DNA from 4 places in the Geobacillus thermopakistaniensis genome. Region 4 is predicted to be linked to each of the others. Evidence: predicted binding sites of a transcription regulator. Region 4 holds the regulator's gene; each other region holds the start of a gene.
The links. The regulator Rex, encoded in region 4, represses fermentation and respiration genes when NADH is low (regulators of the CRP and FNR family bind a similar motif). The targets are predictions, from matches to a motif close to TTGTGAAATATTTCACAA.
Positions count from the first base shown of each region.

Region 1: a site for Rex is predicted at 1,576-1,593, ahead of ahlS (AhlS family quorum-quenching N-acyl homoserine lactonase). Genes of this name have one in related genera too.
Region 2: a site for Rex is predicted at 1,432-1,449, ahead of T260_RS135130 (cytochrome ubiquinol oxidase subunit I). Genes of this name have one in related genera too.
Region 3: a site for Rex is predicted at 1,798-1,815, ahead of ric (iron-sulfur cluster repair di-iron protein). Genes of this name have one in related genera too.

Region 1 is NZ_AYSF01000059.1:3,025-6,630, forward strand. It holds partial or broken gene T260_RS0120540 (iron-containing alcohol dehydrogenase) at 1-437, opposite strand, end outside; gene ahlS (AhlS family quorum-quenching N-acyl homoserine lactonase) at 456-1,304, opposite strand; gene T260_RS126925 (sigma-54 interaction domain-containing protein) at 1,640-3,313, shown strand; gene T260_RS126920 (NAD(P)H-dependent flavin oxidoreductase) at 3,336-3,606, opposite strand, start outside.
Region 2 is NZ_AYSF01000029.1:41,604-45,209, forward strand. It holds gene T260_RS135140 (PAS domain-containing sensor histidine kinase) at 1-748, shown strand, start outside; gene T260_RS135135 (response regulator) at 726-1,355, shown strand; gene T260_RS135130 (cytochrome ubiquinol oxidase subunit I) at 1,672-3,018, shown strand; gene T260_RS135125 (cytochrome d ubiquinol oxidase subunit II) at 3,015-3,606, shown strand, end outside.
Region 3 is NZ_AYSF01000039.1:21,097-24,702, forward strand. It holds gene moaA (GTP 3',8-cyclase MoaA) at 1-897, shown strand, start outside; gene ric (iron-sulfur cluster repair di-iron protein) at 985-1,692, opposite strand; gene T260_RS131495 (methyl-accepting chemotaxis protein) at 1,979-2,935, shown strand; gene T260_RS131490 (molybdopterin molybdotransferase MoeA) at 2,985-3,606, shown strand, end outside.
Region 4 is NZ_AYSF01000051.1:4,354-7,959, reverse strand. It holds gene T260_RS128890 (CPBP family intramembrane glutamic endopeptidase) at 1-239, shown strand, start outside; gene T260_RS128895 (YdiK family protein) at 236-415, shown strand; gene tatC (twin-arginine translocase subunit TatC) at 599-1,342, opposite strand; gene tatA (twin-arginine translocase TatA/TatE family subunit) at 1,363-1,515, opposite strand; gene T260_RS128910 (redox-sensing transcriptional repressor Rex) at 1,532-2,173, opposite strand; gene moaC (cyclic pyranopterin monophosphate synthase MoaC) at 2,189-2,677, opposite strand; gene T260_RS128920 (ABC-F family ATP-binding cassette domain-containing protein) at 2,775-3,606, shown strand, end outside.

The DNA of each region.
Region 1 (3,606 bases), on a different contig from region 4:
CCGGTGCCTGATGTCGTCGGAATCAATATTTTCGGCAATCCTTTTTTCTCAAGTGTTCTCGTTCCAGTTAAGTTTAAATAATCGGCGACCGAACCTTCATGCACGGCCAAAACAGCGGCCAGTTTCGCCAAATCCATCGCGCTGCCGCCGCCGACGCCGATGACAAGGTCAAACTCTCCGTCGCGGACAAACGCCGCCGCCTTCTCCCCTGTTTCAAGCGGCGGCTCCGGCACAACATCCGTATACACATGCACGCTGCACCCTGCTTGCCGGAGCGGAGATGCCACTTGCTCGACGAGGCCGAGTTTTTCAAGCGCTGGATCGGTGATCACCAACACGTGTTTTGCCCCAAGCCTTTTTACTTCTGGAACTAACTGCGTAAGCGCCCCCCAGCCGACATAGCTGAGCGGCGGAAAAACAATGCGAGCTGCGGTCATTGTTTTTCTCTCCCTTCCTTATTCATAATACCCTTCTGTTGATTTACGAAATTGCTTGAATTGTTCCGCATCATGACCGAACCAAATTTTAGAATTGGTTTCTTGAGCAATGCGGCGAATTCGTTCGACGGTATTCACGTAACCGAGCGAATCATAAATAATTCCTGGCGGTTTAACGGGCGGACCATAATTTTCTGCTGTGTAAATAGCATCAGAAGCAAGGATAATTTTTCCCGTTTCCGGCAGTTCAACATGAAGGCCAAGCATGCCCCAAGCATGACCGCTGCCGAAGTTTAATACTCTCACTCCTTCCGCCAACAAAATATTATCCTCGTGTCGTTTCACTGTTCTCCACTGTAAGTTATTTTTAATCCAGGCATCGATATCTGCCCAAATATAAGCCCCTTCTTTCTGGTTTCTCGCATAACATTGCAATGCACCGTTAAACTCATCTTCATGGACAATGATCGTAGCATTTGTAAACATTTCCAAGCATCCGGCATGATCTAAATGTAAATGGGAAGCAACAACATAACGGATATCATCTGGACGAACCTTTAACTGTTCTAACCGATTATGCAAATAACATTCTTCACTGGCGCTCCAGGGAAACATTTGCTGAGTAACTTCCGCCCATCTTCCTTGAGGCCCCATGGAATTCGGATTGCAGGCTGTATCAAACAAAATTTTTCCTTCCGGATGATCAATAAGGACCGTGTAAATTGGAAACTCCACAAATTCCGTCTGTGCATTCGGATTGTGAATCGTCGCCGGATTGTGCATCGCAATCATCCAATTTTTATCCATCCTCATTCGTCCGTTATCCATGACATACAACTTCGGGCGAGATTTAACCATATTCACCATAGTCTTTTCCTCTCCTTAAATTTTATTAGTTGTCATCAGGGGGTTACATCTTCCCCTGTTTTTTGGTTTATGCAAGGAGTATGCCAATCTCCGTATTGACACCACGAATAATCTGCGACGGCCATTCTTCCATCTTCCAAGAGAATGGACAAAATAGATGGATGGAATGCTTCATGATCCTAAATTCACGTTTGGGCGAAAAAAATCACCATTGATAGGAGGAAAGGTGTTGTCTATGTCGAAAGAAACAATTGTTACCGTTTTCACCAACAGGTGATTATTTTCACCAATTGAAAGGGGGAGTCTTATTGAGCACTGTGATTGATAAGGAATGGATGCAATCTCTCCTTTCCTCATTCCATAACGGATTGATCGTCATTGACCCACATAACCGGATTGTGCTTCTCAATGATGCAGCGAAACAATTGCTTCGCATTGAAGGAGAAGAGTGGAAAGGAAAAGACATCCACGTTCTGTTGCCCGAAACAAAACTCCCGCATGTAGCAAAAACAGGTGAACGGATGATTGGGGCCGAGGCGATCATCCATGGACGAACATTTCTTGTCAACCACACACCATTTTACGAAAACGGTGAACTAGCCGGAGCAATTGCTATTTTGCAAGATTTCACTGAAATCGAACATTACCGTCAACTGTCCAAACGAATGGAAACAATCATTGAGTTTTCAACGGATGGCATCTATGTCGTTGACGGCAACGGCATAACGCTTATGGTCAACTCCGCTTATGAACAAATCACTGGATTTCGGCGAGAGGAGCTGATTGGCCGGCATATGGAGGAACTCGTTCGTGAAGGCTATTTCGATCAATCCGTATCTTTGCTCGTTTTAAAGCAAAAGCAACGTATTTCCATGTTGCAGACCGTTGGCGGAAAAAAAGATGTCATCGTCACTGGAAATCCAGTATTCAACGAACAAGGAGACATCGAGATGGTGGTCACGAGCGTCCGCGACATCTCGGAACTGAACAAGCTAAAGCTTGAGTTGGAAAAAGCCAAAAGTTTTTCACAGCTTAACCAGCATCGTTATACGTTCTCTGTCGACAACCGTGAAGAGGCCATGATTTGCCGCAGCCCGGCCATGAAAACACTCATCGACAAAGTAATGCAAATCGCAGCCTACCCAACAACGGTGTTATTGACCGGCCCATCCGGCGTCGGCAAAGAAGTGATCGCTAATTTGATCCATTATCTCAGCCCACGCAAAGACGCTCCCTTCATCAAAGTCAACTGCGCAGCAATTCCTGAAGCGTTGCTTGAGTCAGAGTTGTTCGGCTATGAAAAAGGGGCGTTCACCGGCGCCCAAGCCGGCGGCAAAATCGGCTTGTTTGAACTTGCCGATGGCGGCACGATTTTGCTTGATGAAATTGGAGAAATGCCGCTTTCCTTGCAAGTGAAGCTGTTGCGCGTTCTTCAGGAAAAAAGAATACAGCGCATCGGCGGCCGTAAAGCGAAAGCGCTCGATGTCCGCGTCATTGCCGCCACCAACCAAGACCTTCAAAAGCAAATGGAAGCCGGCCTGTTTCGCACCGACTTGTACTACCGGCTTCACGTCGTTGAACTGTATGTTCCACCACTGTCCGAGCGCCCGCAGGACATCGAGCCGCTCCTTGACCATTATTTCAGCTTTTTTTGCGAACAATACCGCATTCCAAAGAAGCTGTCGCCAGCAGCCAAAGCGATACTGGAGCGATACCATTGGCCCGGCAATGTCCGCGAATTGAAAAACCTAATGGAAAATTTAGTCGTCTCCGTTCCGTCCCGATGCATCGAACCCGATGACTTGCCGTCCCACGTCCGCCGTCAAACGGAGTCACCGTCAGCATCGACACTGAAAGAAAAAGTGGAACAGTACGAAAAACGGCTCGTGTTCGAAACGCTCGAAGCTGCCCCATCGCTCCGCAAAGCGGCTGAACAGCTCGGCATCGATCATTCGACATTAGTGAAAAAATTGCAGCGTTGGGGAATAGCGAAACGTCCGCGGCCGTAACCGACAAGCGCGGACGTTTCACTCATTCCCGCCAAGCTTCCGCCAGCTCCCGCTTCAGCTCTTCGACAAGCTCCGCGGCCGGAAGCTCCCGCACCAGCCGGTATCCTGTCCCGGCCCAAAGCGACATTCCCTCCGGGTCGCCCGCCTTGGCGGCAGCAGCTCGCAGCGGCTTCGTCATATGGTGCACATGCGGATACGCCGCCGGCGCCATGGCGCGATACTCCGCCATAAACCGGTTTACAAGCCCGCGCGCCGGTCGGCCGGTAAACGCCCTCGTCACGGCCGTTTCGGCA
Region 2 (3,606 bases), on a different contig from region 4:
TATCCTTGAACAAGACGGTGCAAAATATTATTTGCTTGTACTTCGTGACCAAACGGTGAAGAAAAAAGAAGAAGAAGTACTTCATTCCAAATGGATGGTGAAAAAACTAACAGAAGCAAAAGAGGAAGAACATAAACGTCTCGCACAAGAATTGCACGACGGTGTTGGTCAGTCACTCTACAGTATTTCTATTGCTTTAGATAATATCATACAACGTATACAGGATGAAAAGTTACACGCATATGTCAAAGAGGTACGCGAAGAACTTTGTCGTGTCATGGAGGATGTGAAGCTATATGCGCAACAACTTCGTCCGAAAAGTTTAGACGCACTTGGGCTCATTCCGACCATTCAATCGCTCATTCATTCATTTGAATCAAAAATGCCAAATATGTCGTTTTCACTTCAAACGAATGTATACACGCGCTTGTCGCCAACAGTGGAAATTAATCTTTACCGTGTCATTCAAGAAGCATTGCATAATGTCATGAAGCACGCAAAGGCAACAGATGTATGTATAACAATCGAACGAGTGGGGCAAGAATTACACGTATCTATTAAAGATAACGGAGTTGGTTTCGAGGTTGAAGAAAAACGCGAAGGACTTGGCTTAAAACATATTCAAGAGCGTATTTCCCATTTAGGTGGAGAAACAATAATTACGTCTGCACCAATGAAAGGAACAACGATTTTTGTATGTGTACCAATAGAAGGGGGTGAAGAAGATGAAAGTGTTAATCGTCGATGATCATGATTTAATTCGCAAAGGCATTCGTCTACTTCTCGAAGGGTTTCCAGATGTTGAAGTCGTTGGAGAAGCAAGCAACGGTTGTGATGCGATTACGCTTGCGTTGAAGCATCATCCTGATGTTGTTTTGCTAGACCTTTCTATGCCGACAGGGCTTGATGGATTTACAACCGCAAAGACAATCATGGATGAACTGGATACCAAAATCGTTGTTTTAACCATGCACGATGAAGAAATATATGTGCAAAAAGCCCTTCAACATAACATTCATGGCTACTTGTTAAAAAATAGTCAAACGAACGATTTGTACAAAGCATTGAAAGCGGTATGTCGAGGAGAACGGTTTTACCGTACACATATCCCACAAGAGAAACTAGAAAAAATAATCATGGAAAAAGAACTGAGATCTCCTCTTACAAATCGTGAGCGGGAAATTGTTCGGTTGACATTTTTAGGATATACCAATAATCAAATTGCGAACAAATTAAAAATCAGTCCTAAAACAGTTGAAAGCCATAAAGCGAACATTATGCAGAAGCTTGGTATTAAGGAAAAACATGAGCTCATTCAATACGCTTTAAAAAATCAGATTGCAGATTTAGTATAATTTATAAATTTTAGTGATCATTCTATGCATGTGATTTGAGATAAGGGGTCCCGATTCTTTGCTTTTCACAATAAATATGTGAAAAATGTCACAAATTATTCGCATTTGTAAGGGATAAGACGAGGATGTTTTGTGGGATAATAAAAATGACTAGTTTGTGATATTTATCATAAAATTTGTTGTGCATGAATGTCGATGGGAGAGGATGATCGTGGGGAAACGGCAAGAAATATGGCTTGTATGGATTAGTTTTTTGGCGGCGGCAGCCGTGTTTGTTTCGTTGATCAGCCGACTATTTTCTTAGGGGGGATGAACCGTGCGCGAATACGATCCGGTGTGGTTCAGCCGCGTATTGACCGAGTTAACATTAACGTTCCATATTATTTATGCCACGATCGGCGTCGGGATTCCGCTTATGATCGCCATCGCCCAGTGGGTCGGGATCCGCAAAAACGATATGCATTATGTTTTGCTCGCCCGCCGTTGGACGCGCGGCTTTGTCATTACAGTGGCGGTCGGCGTTGTGACCGGGACGGCGATCGGCTTGCAGCTGTCGCTTTTATGGCCGCATTTTATGCAGCTGGCTGGCCAGGTGATTAGTCTGCCGCTGTTTATGGAGACGTTCGCGTTCTTTTTTGAGGCAATTTTTCTCGGTATTTATTTGTACACATGGGATCGATTCGAAAACCAGAAAAAACATTTACTTTTGCTTATTCCGGTGGCGGTCGGTTCTTCGGCGTCCGCGATGTTTATTACGATGGTGAACGCGTTTATGAACACACCGCAAGGGTTTGCGCTGAAAAACGGTGAGATTGTCAACATCGACCCGATCGCGGCGATGTTCAACCCAGCGATGCCGACGAAAGTCGCCCATGTGCTGGCGACGGCGTATATGACATCGGCGTTTGTTCTTGCTTCGATTGCTGCTTGGCGTTTGCTCAAAGGCAACAGGCACATTTATCATCGCAAGGCGCTTCATTTAACGATGAAAGCGGCGTTGATTTTTTCGATAGCGAGCGCCCTTGTTGGCGATTTGTCAGGAAAATTTTTGGCTGTCTATCAGCCGGAGAAGCTCGCGGCCGCTGAATGGCATTTCGAAACGAGTTCCCATGCGCCGCTTGTGTTTTTTGGTATGCTTGAAGAAGACGGTGAAGTGAAATACGCGCTGAAAATTCCATACGCCCTTAGCGTCCTAGCCCATAACCATCCCGGCGCCATTGTGACCGGACTGAATGACATTCCAAAAGATGAGCGGCCGCCGCTGTACATTCATTATTTATTCGATATGATGGTGGCAATTGGCGTATTTTTAATGTTGGTCGCAACGGCGTATTGGCTCGGGTCGGTTTTTCGGTGGAAATGGACGACGAAAAAATGGTTTTTTGGCCTGTTAGCGGCGGGAGGGCCGCTGTCAATGATCGCGATTGAGGCCGGATGGTACTTGGCGGAAGTCGGACGGCAGCCGTGGATTTTGCGCGGCTATATGAAAACAGCCGAGGCCGCGACATCATCTACCCATGTCGATATGATGCTTGTCTTGTTTTGCCTGCTATACCTCGTGTTAGGAATCGCAAGCGTAATAGTCCTTGTTCGTTTGTTCCGCCGCAACCCGGTTGAGCGGGAATTGGCGGAGGGCAATGGCAACGGGGAGGTGGCACTATGACGCTTGAAGTTATTGGCATTTCGGTGTTATGGCTGTTTCTGTTTGGTTATATTATTATCGCTTCGATCGACTTCGGGGCTGGTTTTTTCAGTGCCTACAGCCATTGGGCGAACAAACAGCATATTTTGCATCGCATCATTCAGCGCTACCTTTCGCCGGTGTGGGAAGTGACGAACGTTTTTCTCGTCTTTTTCTTTGTCGGCATCGTCGGCTTTTTCCCGAAGACAGCTTATTATTACGGATCGATTTTGCTCGTTCCGGCCAGCCTTTCGATTATTTTGCTTGCCATCCGCGGTTCATACTACGCGTTTCACACGTACGGGGGGACGGAGCGGAACTGGTATTTGCTCGCTTACGGATTGACAGGATTGTTCATCCCGGCATCGCTGTCCATCGTCTTGACGATTTCAGAAGGCGGATTTGCTGAAAAAAACGGAGACTCCCTGATGCTTGATTACGGCAAGTTGTTTGCCAGCCCGCTGTCATGGAGCATCGTGCTGTTAAGCGTCACAAGCGTTTTGTACATTTCCGCTGTGTTTTTGACGTATTATGCAGACGCGGCCGGGGATGAACGAGCGCGAGCGCTGT
Region 3 (3,606 bases), on a different contig from region 4:
AATTTTCGCTTTTTGGCGGAAGGCGAGCTGTTGACGGTCGAGGAAATGGCGCTTCTATCGGAATGCTTTGTCGAGCTGGGCGTCGAAAAAATCCGCCTGACAGGGGGCGAGCCGCTCTTAAGGCGCGATTTGGACGCGCTTGTTGCGCGGCTGTCTGCGATTCCCGGCCTGCGCGATATCGGCTTGACGACCAATGGCGTCCATTTAGTGAAATGGGCGCAGCGGCTGAAAGAAGCCGGGTTGAAGCGCGTCAACGTCAGCTTGGATGCGTTGGATGATGACATTTTCCGAAAAATGAACGGCATCGGCGTCGGCGTCACCCCGGTGTTAAAAGGCATCGAAGCCGCCCGGGCGGCGGGGCTCGGCGTCAAGGTGAACATGGTCGTCAAAAAAGGGTGGAACGACTCGCAAATCGTGCCGATGGCGGCCTATTTCAAAGAACAAGGCATTCCGCTCCGCTTGATTGAATTTATGGATGTCGGCACCACGAACGGCTGGGATTACTCCCATGTCGTGACGAAAAAAGAGATGTATGAACAAATCAACGCCATGCACCCTCTTGAACCGGTTGAAAAAGCGTACTTCGGCGAAGTGGCGAGCCGCTACCGGTACGCGGGCACGAACGTAGAAGTCGGCTTTATCGCCTCGGTGACGGAAACGTTTTGCCGGAGCTGCACGAGGGCGCGCATTTCCGCCGATGGCAAGCTGTACACGTGTTTGTTTGCTTCTGAGGGCGTGTCGTTGAAAGACAAACTGCGCGCCGGCGCGGGGAAAGAAGAGCTGAAGGCGCTGATCGCCGCCATCTGGAGCGAGCGGACAGACCGCTATTCAGAAGAACGGACGGCAGAGACAGCGAAACAGCGCCCGAAAATTGAAATGTCGTATATTGGGGGATGAAGAAAAACGGGAGCGCTCTTTTCATAAAAGAAGCGATCCCGTTTTTGGTTTATGTTTTCGGAAGTGCGAATCGGCGTCTTTCTTCCTTTAAACCTTCACCGCCGCCAACACGCGCGGGAAGAGGATGTTGTTTTCCAAATGGATGTGGGTAAACAAATCGTCTTCAAGCGCGGCCAGCCGGTTGTAGACGAGGCGATACGTGCCGCACGCGTCTTCTGGCGGGGTGAAGTCGTTTGTGATTTCACGAATTTCTTTCATCAAATCACCGGCGACATCATGCTCATTGACCAGTTCGCGAACGGCCCGCTCGACCGCCTCCCGGTTCTCCGGCGATGGGTTGTCGGCAAATTGCAAAATGAGCGGGAACGCTCCCGTTTCCTCTTTAATGAGATGCTGCTCGAGTTCTGTTTTTAACTCATGAAACAGTTTATGCACGCGGGAAAGATGCGGATGGTGCATGCCGTGTACGCGCAATACTTTCGTGACATACGGGCTGAGCTGCGGCAGTTCCTCGTTCAAATAGCGGTGGTGCGTGTTGATGATATGATCGACCAAGTCGGCTAGCGGCGCTTCGCCCCAGTTTCCGGCCGGTTTGTTTTGCGCTTCCGCGTAAAGGGTGTTCAGCTCGCGAAGAAGCGCTTCGCCATCAAGTCCGAGCTCTTCGATCGCTTCTTTTAACGGACGCTGTCCGCCGCAGCAAAAATCGATGCGCCGCGCTTTAAACAAATCAGCTGCTTTCGGAAATTGAGTAACAATATCGCCAATCAATGATTGTTCAGTAAACCGCTGTTCCATTCATCATCCCTCCATTGATCCAATCGTTACAGCTTCAGCATACCGTGTTTTCCGCGAAGGTGTTGTGACGGATCTCACATGCGTAAAAAAAGTGGACATCGATCCATGTGATAAACGTCACAACAGCACGTTTCTTCTTTATCGTACAATGAAAAAAAGCAGACTTTTGCTGATCCTTTTCGGAGGCGGTGTCTGCTTTCGTGGATGAGAACGGACATGTTCAGCAGATAACATACAGCGTGTTGACAACAGAAGCCAATCAAGAGAAGGAAAAGGGGAGACGGATATGTGGGCGTTGGTGAAGGGAAGGCAGTGGGAGGAGGAAAAAACAGAACTGGAGCGGCAACTCGCTGAGATGAAAGACGAGCTCACGAGACAAAAGGAAGCCATTCATGAGACGGTGGCAGGATTGCTCGGGGAGTTGCAGGAAATCGTTCACCAGCATGAGGTGGTCAACGGGCAACACCATGTATTAGGCCAGCTGGTTGACCGAACGAAAGAAAAGGTTGATAATGTCAGTACGCTCAGCAAGTCATCATATGCGATTTCCGATCGTTTATGCGAACAAGGGAACGCGTTGGTGGAGACGGCGGGTCAGATGGTCGCAGCCGCAAAAGAAGGTATCCGCATGTCGGAAGAAATGGAGCAGGCGATGGGGCGGCTCGGCAGTGAGATGGAAACGACATCGGCCGCGATGCATCGGTTGCGCGGCCGCTCGCAAGAAATTGAACAAATTGTGAAAGTGATCAAAGAAATCGCTGGCCAGACGAATTTGATCGCGTTAAACGCCTCGATCGAAGCCGCTCGCGCCGGGGAGCATGGCAAAGGGTTTTCCGTCGTCGCCGCTGAAGTGAGGAAATTGGCTGAGCATACGGCGGACAGCACGGAAACGATTCACCAGCTAACCGATGCCGTGCAGCAGGAAATCGAGCGGTCGCTAGAGCAAACGGAAGCCATTTCATCTTTGATCGAAACGGTTGTCCAAATGAGCATCCATACAGCTCGCAAATGGTCGGCGATGATGGAGCTGATCGATCAAGTCGAAAATCGAGCCCAAGACGTGCTAAACTATATTCAGGAACAATACCGCTATGCGGATAAAGTGAGGAAAGAGCTCGAACAGTCCGCCGCTTTGTTTGGCGAAACGCGGGAGATGATTTTGCGGCATATTGCCGATGCGAGCGTCGTTGATGAAAAGTTGGCAGAAGGCATAAAACAGCTGCAACAATGGCAACAACGTTGAAAGAACGATATGGTTGCCGCCAGCCGTATGATCGAAAGGAGAGAGAGAGATGGTCGAAAGACGAACCCCGATTCCTGTATCGGAAGCGATCGATCGGGTGATGCGTTATGCCGGAGTGGGAGAAGAGGAAACAGTGCCGCTTCGCCAGTCGTATGGCCGCTATTTGGCCGAAGATTTGCGTGCTGACCATGACGTGCCGCCGTTTGACCGCTCGCCGTATGACGGATTTGCCATTCGCGCCGCCGACTCGGAAGGAGCGGGACTTGACCATCCGGTCGAGTTTGAAGTCATTGAAACGATCGGCGCCGGGCAAGTGGCGAAGCAGCCCGTCGGCCCGTTTCAAGCGGTGCGCTTGATGACCGGGGCGCAAATTCCCCAAGGATGCGATGCGGTCGTCATGTTGGAGCTCGCCAAACAGTACGAGCGGGATGGAAAAACGTATATGGCCATTAAACGCCCGTTCCGCCCTGGCGACAACATTTCGTTTCAAGGGGAAGATGCGAAAAAAGGGCAGCCGCTTGTCGAAAAAGGAACGCGCATCAATCCCGGGGTGGCGGCGCTCTTGGCGACGTTCGGCTACGCCGAAGTGAAGGTGGCGAAAAAGCCGCGGATTGGCATTTTTGCGACTGGAAGCGAACTGCTCGACGTCTCTGAACCGCTTGTGCCGGGAA
Region 4 (3,606 bases):
TCAGTTCGCTTTTGTTTGCCATTGTCCATATGGAGCCAGAACATTTGCTTCTGTACACATCCATGGGGATGGTATTCGCGTTTTTATACGCAAAAACCGGACGCATTTTCGTACCGATTTTCGCCCATGTCGCCATGAATACGTTCGTCGTCGTCATGCAGACGCTATTGGCCGACGAGATTGAGAAAATGATGCGCCAGTCCGAGCTGCCGCTCGCCGTTTGGAGGGTTTGGCTATGATGCGAAACCCTCGGCTGTTTTCGCTTCTGTATTTCGTCTTAGGCTCAATGTTTACGTATTTGGCCATCGAAAGTGCTCATGAAACGGTTTGGAACGTCTCCACCATCGCTTTAGCGGCGCTCGCTGCCTTTGATTTCGGCACCGCCCTTCGCCTTCTTTTCGCCTCAAAACGCTGACCCCCTTCCCGTGATTCGCGCGGGAAGGGACCAGAACATCAATCCCATGACGGCGATCATATCGTGAAAATGGAAACAAAAAAACAAGAGGCCGGCCTCAAAGCTCTGTTTTGCGGCTTTTGAGACAGCCCCTTCGTTTGGCCCGGCCTTGCTCGCTTTCCTCTCAATGTTTTTCGTCCCGCCTCACTCATTGCCTTCCTGCTCGACTGCTCGCTGCGCTTTCCGATAGCCGATGCGCGCCACCCAAATGCTTCCTTCATACAAAATGGTGAGTGGAATCATGACGATCACTTGCGACAACACATCCGGCGGCGTAATGACCGCCGCTAAAATAAGCAGCGCTAAATACGCATACTTGCGGATGCGAACAAGAAGCTGCGGCGTAATAAGCCCTAAGCGGGTGAAAAACAGCACAACAATCGGAAGCTGAAATACGATGCCAAACGGCAGCACGAGCTGAAGCAAAAACTGAAAATATTCATTAATGCCGATCATTTGTTGAACCCCTAGTTGGTCAGCCAGCTGGCTCATAAATCGAACGACAAACGGAAACAAGACGAAATAAGCGAAGCTGACGCCTGCTAAAAAAAGAACGATCGACGCCGGGATATAGCTTAACGTCACTTTCCGCTCTTTTTCATACAGACCGGGGCTTACAAACGCCCAAATTTGATACAACAGCACCGGAGCCGACAGCACAGCTGCGATGACAAAGGCAAACTGAAAATACACTTTAATCGGATCGGTGAGGCGGAAGGCGTTCATGGTCAAATGCTTCGCCTCGGCCGTTCGCTGCAAATACAAAATGACATCATCGACAAAAAAGAAACTAACGACAAGCGCCGCAGCAAAAAAGATGAGCACGATGATGAGCCGTTTTCGCAGTTCACCCAGATGCTCATACACCGACATTTCTTTGTCATTCATTGTTTCTCCATCCTGCCTTGTCATCGGTCGGTTTTCGTTTCTTCGTCATCAGCGAGCCCTTTTGTGGCGTCTTTAAACTCGCGAAGCGACTGGCCGAACGACCGCCCTAATTCTGGCAGCTTTTTCGTGCCAAACAGCAACAAAATCACAGCAACGAGCAACAAATATTTCATGTGTTGTTCTCTCCTTTTACGATGGCGATGGATAGTTTTTCAAAAAATAGACGAGCGACTGCAGCTCAATGGCTAAATCGATATGATGGACGCGAATATGGTTCGGCACGTTCAACCGCGCCGGAGTAAAGTTTAAAATGCCTTTAATTCCTTGGGCGACAAGGCGGTCGGTCAGCGCTTGAGCCGCGGCGGCCGGCACGGTTAAAATGGCGACCGGGATGTTTTCGTGAAGCCGCTCCTCCAACTCATCGAGATGATAGACCGGCACCCCGCCGACTGTCGTTCCTACTTTCCGCTCATCGACATCAAACGCCATCACGATTTTCGTATTGTTGTTTTTCGAAAAATTATAGTTTAAAAAGGCGGTGCCTAAATTGCCGACGCCAAACAAGGCGACTTCGGTCACCTCATCCTCTTCAAGCGTCCGGCGGAAAAACGACAACAAATAATTGACATTATACCCGTATCCCTTTTTACCAAGCGCGCCAAAATAGGAGAAATCGCGGCGGATCGTCGCCGGATCGACTTTCACCGCCTCGCTCAACTCGGCAGAGGAGACGCGTTGCTTGCCGGAAGCGTGCAAGTTTTTCAAAAACCGATAGTAAAGCGGCAGCCGTTTGGCGGTTGCCTGCGGAATTTTCGGTTGTTCGTTGCTCATGATCTCATCCCCTAGCTAATCGGTTTTCCGTCGGTAATGGCCAGACTTCCCGCCCGTTTTTTCGACCAAATACGTCGGACCGATGACCATTCCTTTATCAAGCGCCTTGCACATATCGTACACCGTCAACGCACAGACCGAAGCGGCCGTCAGCGCTTCCATTTCCACTCCTGTGCTCCCTTTCGTTTTCACCGTTGCCGTGATGACGAGCTTATGCGCTTCTCCATCGTTTTCCCAAGCAAAAGCAATGTCCACACCCTTTAACATAAGCGGGTGACACATTGGAATAAGGTCAGCTGTCTTCTTCGCCGCCATCACCCCCGCCACTTGAGCGACGGCGAGCACATCCCCTTTCTCGATCGCATTGCTCGTCATTTTTTCGTAAATTTCCCGGCTGACAGTCACGCTCGTTTGCGCCACAGCCACTCGCACAGTATCTTCTTTGTGCGTAATATCAACCATTTTCGCGCGCCCTTGTTCATTGAAATGAGTGAACGATGACAATACAATCTCCTCCATTTATACACTATACACGATTTTTCATCATTCGTCTTTGACCGTTTTCGCGACTTACGTTAAACTATTCGCGAGGTGAAATGACATGATCATTTTGCAAGTGCACGGGCTCACGAAATATTTCGGCGCTGACCTTATTTTATCGAATATAAAACTAGAAATACAGTCCCACGACCGAATTGCCCTTGTCGGCCGCAACGGAGCGGGAAAATCGACATTGTTGAAAATCATCGCCGGTGAACTCTCTTTCGACAGCGGCAAAATCATCAAACCAAACCATATCAAAATCGGCTATTTGGCGCAAAACAGCGGGCTCGACTCGCCGCGTTCCATTTGGGACGAAATGCTTGAGGTATTCACCCCGCTTCTAGGACTCGAAAAACAGCTCGCCGAACTCAGCATGCAACTCGGCGACCCAGACGTACTCGCCGATCCAGCTCGCTATGAAAAAACGCTGAAAACGTATGACGAGCTGCAAGAACAATACAAAGAACAAGGCGGCTACCAATACGAAGCCGATATCCGCTCCGTTTTGCACGGGCTGCAGTTTTCCTCATATGATTATAAAACAACGCCGATCTCGTCGTTAAGCGGCGGACAGCGGACGCGTCTTGCCCTTGGGAAATTGCTGTTGTCCAAGCCGGATTTATTGATTTTGGACGAGCCGACGAACCATTTGGATCTTGAGACGCTCTCTTGGCTGGAGCAGTACTTGCAAGCCTATCCCGGTGCCGTCCTGGTTGTTTCCCACGACCGCTACTTTTTAGACAAAATCGTCACTGACGTATACGAACTGTCGAATGCCACGCTCAAACACTATGCCGGCAACTACAGCCGCTATTTGGAGTTGCGGGCCGAGCAATACGAACAAGAGTTAAGACGGTACGAGAAACAGCAAGAAGAAATCGCCCGACTCC